DNA from 2 places in the Pseudomonas sp. SO81 genome. Region 2 is predicted to be linked to the other one. Evidence: riboswitches for the same ligand, from Rfam matches in the RefSeq annotation. Region 2 holds a riboswitch; the other holds the start of a gene.
The links. A riboswitch is a leader RNA that binds a small molecule or an ion and turns the genes downstream of it on or off. The one in region 2 is predicted to bind cobalamin.

Region 1: another riboswitch for cobalamin. It lies ahead of OH686_RS15375 (TonB-dependent receptor domain-containing protein); the one in region 2 lies ahead of cobW (cobalamin biosynthesis protein CobW).

Annotation. Positions count from the first base shown of each region.
Region 1 is NZ_CP126126.1:3,282,045-3,286,427, reverse strand. Features, by position in the region: gene dxs (1-deoxy-D-xylulose-5-phosphate synthase) at 80-1,975, shown strand; cobalamin riboswitch at 2,043-2,255, shown strand; gene OH686_RS15375 (TonB-dependent receptor domain-containing protein) at 2,338-4,224, shown strand; gene OH686_RS15370 (cobalamin-binding protein) at 4,288-4,383, opposite strand, start outside.
Region 2 is NZ_CP126126.1:1,031,326-1,035,708, reverse strand. Features, by position in the region: gene cobN (cobaltochelatase subunit CobN) at 1-1,007, opposite strand, end outside; gene cobW (cobalamin biosynthesis protein CobW) at 1,157-2,206, opposite strand; cobalamin riboswitch at 2,302-2,506, opposite strand; cobalamin riboswitch at 2,567-2,789, shown strand; gene OH686_RS04950 (CbtB domain-containing protein) at 2,972-3,157, shown strand; gene OH686_RS04945 (CbtA family protein) at 3,169-3,891, shown strand; gene OH686_RS04940 (cobalamin biosynthesis protein) at 3,869-4,282, shown strand; gene cobM (precorrin-4 C(11)-methyltransferase) at 4,297-4,383, shown strand, end outside.

The DNA.
Region 1 (4,383 bases), 2.3 Mb from region 2:
CACTCACAGGTCGTTTGGGCTGTTTCCGGCGCTTCAGGTAAACTGCCGCATCTTTTGTATGCCTATAACGATCCGCCTGATGCCGACCACCTTCCACGAAATCCCCCGCGAGCGTCCTGCCACGCCCCTGCTCGACAGCGCCGACACCCCGGACGGCCTGCGCCGCCTGGCGGAAAGCGAGCTGGAAAGCCTGGCCGACGAGCTGCGCCAATACCTGCTGTACAGCGTTGGCCAGACCGGCGGGCATTTCGGTGCCGGCCTCGGCGTGATCGAGCTGACCATCGCTCTGCACTACATCTTCGACACCCCGGACGACCGCCTGGTGTGGGACGTGGGCCACCAGGCCTACCCGCACAAGATCCTCACCGGCCGCCGCGAGCGCATGGGCAGCCTGCGCCAGAAGGACGGCCTGGCCGCCTTCCCGCGCCGCAGCGAGAGCGAGTACGACACCTTCGGCGTCGGCCACTCCAGCACCAGCATCAGCGCCGCCTTAGGGATGGCCATAGCCGCGCGCCTGCAGGGCAGCAAGCGCAAGTCGGTGGCCGTGATCGGCGACGGCGCACTGACCGCCGGCATGGCCTTCGAGGCGCTGAATCATGCCTCCGATGTGAAGGCCAATATGCTGGTCGTGCTCAACGACAACGACATGTCGATTTCCAAGAACGTCGGCGGCCTGTCCAACTATTTGGCCAAGATCATCTCCAGCCGCACCTATTCGAGCATGCGCGAAGGCAGCAAGAAGATCCTCTCGCGCCTGCCCGGCGCCTGGGAGATAGCGCGCAAGGTCGAGGAGCACGCCAAGGGCATGCTGGTGCCCGGCACCCTGTTCGAGGAGCTGGGCTGGAACTACGTCGGCCCCATCGATGGCCACGACCTGCCGACCCTGATCGCCACCCTGCGCAATATGCGCGACCTGGAGGGCCCGCAGTTCCTCCATGTGGTGACCAAGAAGGGCAAGGGTTTCGCCCCGGCCGAGGTCGACCCGATCGGCTACCACGCCATCACCAAGCTGGAGCCGATCAAGGCGCCAGTCGAGCCGAAGCAAGCCTCCGGCCCGAAATACTCCGCCGTGTTCGGCCAGTGGCTGTGCGATATGGCCGAGCAGGACGAGCGCCTGGTCGGCATCACCCCGGCGATGAAGGAAGGCTCCGACCTGGTGGCCTTCAGCGAGCGCTTCCCGGAGCGCTACTTCGACGTGGCCATCGCCGAACAGCACGCAGTGACCCTGGCCGCCGGCATGGCCTGCGACGGAGCCAAGCCGGTGGTGGCGATCTACTCCACCTTCCTGCAACGCGCCTACGACCAGCTGATCCACGACGTGGCCGTGCAGCACCTCGACGTGCTGTTCGCCATCGACCGCGCCGGCCTGGTCGGCGAAGACGGTCCGACCCACGCCGGCAGCTTCGATATCTCCTACCTGCGCTGCATCCCCGGCATGCTGGTGGCCACGCCCAGCGACGAGAACGAGCTGCGCCTGCTGCTGACCACCGGCTACCACTTCCAGGGCCCGGCGGCCGTACGTTATCCGCGTGGCAGCGGTCCCAACACGCCGATCGACCCGCGCCTGGAGCCGGTGGAGATCGGCAAGGCCGTGGTCCGTCGCCAGGGCAAGCGCACCGCCCTGCTGGCCTTCGGCGTGCAGCTGGCCGAGGCGCTGCGCGTCGGCGAGGCGCTGGACGCCACCGTGGTCGATATGCGCTTCGTCAAACCCCTCGACGAAACCCTCCTATGTGAACTGGCCGCCAGCCACGAGCTGCTGGTGACCATCGAGGAAAACGCCGTGATGGGTGGTGCCGGCAGCGCGGTCAGCGAGTTCCTCGCCGCCGAGAACCTGGTCAAGCCACTGCTGCACCTGGGCCTACCCGACTACTACGTCGAGCACGCCAAGCCGGCCCAGATGCTCGCCGAGTGCGGGCTGGATACCGCCGGCATCGAGACGGCGGTGCGGGCGCGACTGGCGCAGCTGGCTGGATGAGCCATGCTCATCCAGCCCTGAATCCAACTTGTTTGTAATTCATCCGGCTGCGCACTAAGGTGCGCGGCGTTTTTGCATTCCGCCAGGTGCGCTGCGTCCACAGGAACAGCGTTAAACGGGAAGCCGGTGCGCTCCGCGAGGAGCCATCCCGGCGCTGCCCCCGCAACGGTAATCGACCGCAGCCCACCGGCTGCACGCCCGCTCATCAGCCACTGGGTCTCCCGGGAAGGCGAGCCGGCGCGTCGAGAGCCCGGAGACCGGCCTGGACGGATTCGACTGGTGTTGCGGAGGGCAGCACCGTCAGGCGCCCGCCCGCGCCTGTCCTGCCCTCCTCGAAGTCTTGCGATCTTTGAGGAATCTCCATGAAGCTGTCCCGTTCCCTGCCTCTCTCGGCCCTGGCCATGGCCCTGCTGCCCGGCACCAACCTGCTGGCCGCCGGCCAGGAGGCTGCGCTGAAGCTGTCCGAAACCCTGATCAGCGCCAACCGCGATGTGCAGCAGCGCAGCGCCAGCAGCACCGCCAGCACCGTGTTCACCCGCGCCGACATCGAGCGCCTGCAGCCCTCGTCGGTGACCGACCTACTCAAGCGCGTACCTGGCGTTCAGGCGACCGACAACGGCATCGGCAGCCTGACCAGCCTGTACATTCGCGGCACCAAGTCGGCCCAGAGCCTGGTGCTGGTGGACGGCATGCGCATCGGTTCGGCCAGCTCCGGCGACAGCAACCTGCAGCACATCAACATCGACCAGATCGAGCGCATCGAAGTGCTGCGCGGCCCACGCTCCGCGGTGTATGGCGCCGACGCCATCGGCGGCGTGGTGCAGATCTTCACTCGCCGCAGCGCTGGCGAAGGCCTCAAGCCCTTCGTGCGCGTGGGCTATGGCAGCCACGGTGCCTGGCAGCGCAGCGCCGGCATCTCCGGCGGCGACCAGCAGACCCGTTTCAGCCTGGCCGGCAGCCTCAACGAGACCAACGGCTTCGATCGCAGCGGCCCGTCCTACGAGTCCGACCAGGATCACGACGCCTACCGCAACAAGGCCTTCAGCCTGAGCCTCAGCCACAGCTTCAGCGACAGCATCGAGGCCGGCATCAACGTGCTCGACCAGCGCGGCCGCACCGAATTCGACAACCCCTTCGGCCGCTTCGACATGACCACCTTCGAGTCGGTCGGCCAGGCCCCGTACAGCGACTTCACCGTCAGCAGCGTCTCCAGCTACCTCGATGCGCAGATCAACGACACCTGGAACAGCCGCCTGGAAGTCGGCCACAGCGAGAACCGCGAAGAGAGCCTGGACAAGCTCAGCGACGAGCGTGGCGTGTTCAACACCTACCGCGACTCGGTGAACTGGCTCAACACCCTGGCCCTGAGCGACAGCCACAGCCTGCTGCTGGGTGGCGAGTGGTACGAGGATCAGCTCAACAGCAACACCGCCTTCGAGGAGCAGCAGCGCTGGAACCAGGCTGCCTTTGTCCAGCATCGCTATGAGAGCGAGCACTTCTCCACCGAGCTGGGCATGCGCCACGACAAGAACGAGCAGTTCGGCAGCGAGAACACCTGGAGCGGCGCCCTAACCCTGCCGCTGAACGCCGCCAATGACCTGATCCTGTCCTACAGCGAAGGCTTCCGCGCGCCGACCTTCAACGACCTGTACTACCCAGACTACAGCAACCCGGACCTCAAGCCCGAGCACTCGAAGAGCTACGAGCTGCAATGGCGCAGCGAGCTGACCGAGAGCACCCGCCTGGAGGCCTCGCTTTACCGCACCGACATCGAGGATGCCATCGCCAGCGATCAGGACTTCATTCCGCAGAACATCGCCACCGCACGCATCCACGGCTTCGAGGCGACGCTGCAGCAGGAGCTGTTCGGCTGGCAGGGCCAACTGGGCGTCGCCTTCGTCGACCCGCGCGACCGCGATACCGGCCACACCCTCAACCGCCGCGCCCGCCGCACCCTGAGCCTGGACCTGGACCGCGCCTTCGGCGACTTCGCCGTGGGCGCCACCTGGCAGGCCGCGAGCAGCAGCTACGACGATCCGAACAACCAGTACGAGCTGGCCGGCTACGGCCTGCTGGGCCTGCGCGGCAGCTGGCAGGCAACCGGCGAGCTGAAGCTGGAAGCGAAGATCGACAACCTGCTGGACAAGGACTACCAGCGCGCCCTGTACGAGCACGAAGGCGAGCGCTATGGCTACCGCCAGGAAGGCCGCACGGCGATGCTCGGCTTCGTCTGGAGCCCCGAGCTGTAAACGTCCGGCGCAATGCACAAGGCCCCTTTCGGGGCCTCTTGTGTTTCTGCGCTAGAGCGCGGTTCAACGAGCCTGGACCAGCACTGCGCAGAGTTTCCCGATAGCCGCCAGCATCTGGAAGCTGGGACGTTCCAGACCCTTGTCCGGCACCGCCCACAG
Region 2 (4,383 bases):
GCCACGCCCTTGAAGCTGATCGGCCGGGTGATCAGGCGGCCGTCCAGCTCGGGCAGGGCGATATGCATGGCCAGGTCGCGCGGGCCCAGGCCCTGGGCACTGGCCTGCCACTGCTCCTCGCTGTCCAGGGCGCAGAGCGCCTGCAGCACCGGCACGTCGCGGCGGAACGGCCGTTCCTGTGGCGATTCCGGGTTGGACTGGGCGAAGCCGGTGGTGTTGAGGATCACCGCCGACTCGGTTTCGTCCATCCAGGTCTCGACCTGGGCCAGGCATTCGGCTTCCTTGAGGCTGGCCACGGCAATCGGCAGCGGGTTGAGGCCCTGGGCTTGCAGGCGCTGGCAGAAGGTATCGACGAAGGCGGTGTTCCCGGCCTGCACCTGGGCGCGATAGAACAGCAGCGCCGTCACCGGCCGGCCCGGCTGCCAGTCGGCGCGCCAGTGCTCGAGGGTTGCCTCGCCATACTGCGGGTGGTGGATCAGCGTACGCGGCAGGGCGCGCGGCTCGCTCCACGGGTAGTCGCGCTGCAGCCAGCGGCTGGCGATGCAGTGCAGCAAGTGGCGCGCGTTGTCCGCGCCACCCTGGCGCAGGTACTGCCACAGGCGCTGGCTGTCCTCGCTCGGCACGTTGCTCAGCGTGGTCAGCTCGGGATCGGGACTGTCGTCGCCGGGCACCAGGATGATCCTGGTGCCCTGGCGGCCCAGTTCGACCAGGCGCTCGATGCCGTAGCGCCAGTAGCTGACGCCGCCGTGCACCGAGATCAGAATGACTTCGGCGTGGCGCAGCACTTGCTCGACGTAGAAGTCCACTGAAGCGTGGTTGGGCAGCTGCGCCGGGCTGGCCAGGCGCAGGCTGGGGAAGTCCTCGGGTAGCTCGCGCGCCACTTCGGCCAGCAGCGACAGATGCGAGTCGCCGGTGCAGAGGATCACCAGCTCGGCTGGGCTCTGGCCGAGGTCGGCGATGCTGTCGGCCGGCAGGGTGATGCCGGCCTGGGCGCGCAGCAGGTGCATGGGTTAGGGCTCCGTGCTGCCGGGGAGACCCTCACCCCCGGCCCCTCTCCCGGGGGGAGAGGGGAGCAGAAACGCGCGAAGCTTGAGAGCGCGCGCCGCTCCTACTCCCTCTCCCCCCGGGAGAGGGTTGGGGTGAGGGAAATGGGTTATCACGCCAGCGCCGCCTGCAGTTCCGCCTCGATGGCGGCGCGGTCGAGTTCCTGGCCGATCAGCACCAGGCGGCTCTGCCGCGCTTCGTCTGCACCCCAGGCGCGGTCGAAGTGGCGGTCGAAGCGCTGGCCGACGCCTTGTACCAGCAGGCGCATGGCCTTGCCGGGGATGGCGGCGAAGCCCTTGACGCGCAGGATGCCGTGCTTGGCGACGGCGTCCTTGAGGGCGGCGAGCAGGCGGGCTTCCTCGGCCTCCGGCAGGACCACGTCGAAGGAGTCGAACTCGTCGTGGTCGTGATCCTCGTCTTCCTCGTCGTGGTGGGTGCGACGGGCGTCGATGTGCAGCTCGGTCTCGCAGTTCAGGCCGAGCAGCACGTCCAACGGCAGCTCGCCGCCCTGGGCCTCGATCACCTTGACCGCCGGCGGCAGCTCCTCGGCCACCTCGGCGCGCACGGCGGCCAGGGCGTCGGCATCGAGCAGGTCGGTCTTGTTCAGCACCACCAGGTCGGCGCTGGCCAGCTGGTCGGCGAACAGCTCATGCAGCGGCGATTCGTGGTCGAGGTTCGGGTCCTGCTTGCGCTGGGCATCCACCTGCTCGGGGAAGGCGGCGAAGGTGCCGGCTGCCACGGCCGGGCTGTCGACCACGGTGATCACCGCATCCACGGTGCAGGCGGTGCGGATTTCCGGCCAGTTGAAGGCCTGCACCAGCGGCTTGGGCAGGGCCAGGCCGGAGGTCTCGATAAGGATGTGGTCGAGCTCGCTACGACGGGCCACCAGCTCGCGCATCACCGGGAAGAACTCTTCCTGCACGGTGCAGCACAGGCAGCCGTTGGCCAGCTCATAGACGCGGCCGTTGGCCTCTTCCTCGGTGCAGCCGATGGAGCACTGCTTGAGGATGGCGCCGTCGATGCCCAGCTCGCCGAACTCGTTGACGATCACCGCGATGCGGCGTCCGCCGGCGTTGGCCAGCAGGTGACGGAGCAGGGTGGTTTTACCGGCACCGAGAAAGCCGGTGACGATGGTGACGGGAAGTTTGGCGAGCGATTGCATGGCAGCCCCGGAAGCGTCGTGAAAGGGACGGACGGGCAGGGCGGGGCACGCGCGGACGAGCGAGGGCCGAACACCACCGGATCACCCCGCCCGGTTGTCGAAACTTTTGCGAGGCAGGTCTCCTGGCTTACGGCGTGGAACCTTGGGGCTCCTGATCCTTCGCCTTCCCGCCCTACAGGGCAGTGGCATTTCGAAGAATCTCGTCCGTTCACAGTTGCGGGGGCAGCCAGGGCTTGAAAGACCCTGTTCCCTCTTAGCTTCTTCGGCTGGCGAAGAAGAACCTCGGAAAGGCTGCAAGGCTACGCAGTGCCCCAAGGGCGGTCAACCGCGCGGTTGACGCTGGAGCGGGCTTCGTGATGTTCTAGAAAAGCTGTTTCAGGTGCCTCTCGCCGCCGTGCGCGAGGTGAAACGGGAAGCCGGTGGGCCCTTTTCCATGCATGGAGTGGGCGAGTCCGGCGCTGCCCCCGCAACGGTAAGCGATCGACGGGTCCTCAATGCCACTGTGCCTCGTGCATGGGAAGGCCGACCCGGTTCCTGCAAAGGCGTCGCAAGCCCGGAGACCGGCCTGAATCTTCGTTAGAACCCGCTTAGACGCTTCGTGAGCCAGGGCCTGCCGTTCATCCAGCAGGGCCGACGCGCAGCAGACGTTGAACGGGCTCGTTGGCAACCCGCGGTGGGCGGGCGCATGCCGGTTGATGGCCCTGGGCGGGTCATTTCCTCGCTGCGACCTTCTACCGGAATACCAATCCCTGGAAGGTGCTCATCATGTCCAGCCGCACGCTGTCGTCCTCCGCTTCCGTTTCGCTCCCGCTGTCCAAACGCCTGGCCATCGCCGCCGGCAGCTGCCTGCTCGGCGCACTGCTGATCTTCTTCGCCGGCTTCTCGCACATCGAGGCGATGCACAACGCCGCCCACGACACGCGCCACAGTGCCGCCTTCCCCTGCCACTGAGACCGCCTGCCATGATCAAGCGCATTGCCCAGACTGCGGGCTTCGCAGGCCTCTTGGCCGCCATCGTCCTGACCCTGCTGCAGAGCCTGTGGGTCACCCCGCTGATTCTGCAGGCGGAAACCTTCGAAACCGCCGAACCGGTTGCCGAGCACAGCCATGAGGCGCCGGTCGCTGCCCATGAGCACGAACACGAGGAGGCTGCCGGCCATAGCCACGATGGCGAGGTCTGGGCTCCCGAAGACGGCTGGCAGCGCACCCTGTCCACCGGCCTGAGCAATCTGGTGGTGGCTGTCGGCTTCGCCCTGATGCTGGCTGGTCTGTTCACCCTGCGTGCGCCGAGCCAGACCTGGCAGGGCCTGCTCTGGGGCCTGGGCGGCTTCGCCGTGTTCAGCCTGGCGCCGTCCGCTGGCCTGCCGCCGGAGCTGCCGGGCACCGCCGCCGCCGATCTGCTGCTGCGTCAGTACTGGTGGATCGGCACCGCCGTCGCTACCGCCGCCGGCCTGGGCCTGATCGCTTTCGGCCGCAACTGGGCGCTGCGTGGCGTAGGCCTGGTGCTGCTGGCCGTGCCGCACCTGATCGGCGCGCCGCAGCCGGAAGTGCACGAGAGCCTGGCGCCCGAGGCGCTGGAGCACGAGTTCATCCTCGCCTCGCTGCTGACCAACGCCCTGTTCTGGTCGGCCCTGGGCCTGGCCGCTGCCTGGTTCTTCGCCCGTGGCGAACAGCGCGACGCCTGATCCGCTGCTGATCGCTGGTCTCGGCTGCCGTCGCGGTTGCACGGTGGCCGAGCTGCGCGAGCTACTGCAACAGAGCCTGGTGCAGTTCGCGCTGCCGTTGGACGCGCTGCATGGCCTGGCCAGCAGCGCACACAAACGCGACGAGGCAGGGCTGCTGCAGCTGGCGGCAGACCTTGGCCTGCCGCTGGACTTCTACTCGGCCGAGCAACTGGCGCCCTACGAGTCGCAACTGAGTGAAGGCTCGGAGCTTGTGCGCGAGCTGACCGGCTCCGCCAGCGTGGCCGAGGCCAGTGCCCTGGCCGGCGCCAGCGCGCGCTCCGGTCGTGCGGCCGTCCTGATCTGTCCCAAGCAGCGCAGCGCCGCTGCTACCCTGGCCATTGCTCGCGCCTGACATCGGATAACACTATGACCGTCTATTTCATCGGCGCCGGCCCCGGCGATCCTGAGCTGATCACCGTCAAAGGCCAGGGCCTGATCCGCAGCTGCCCGGTG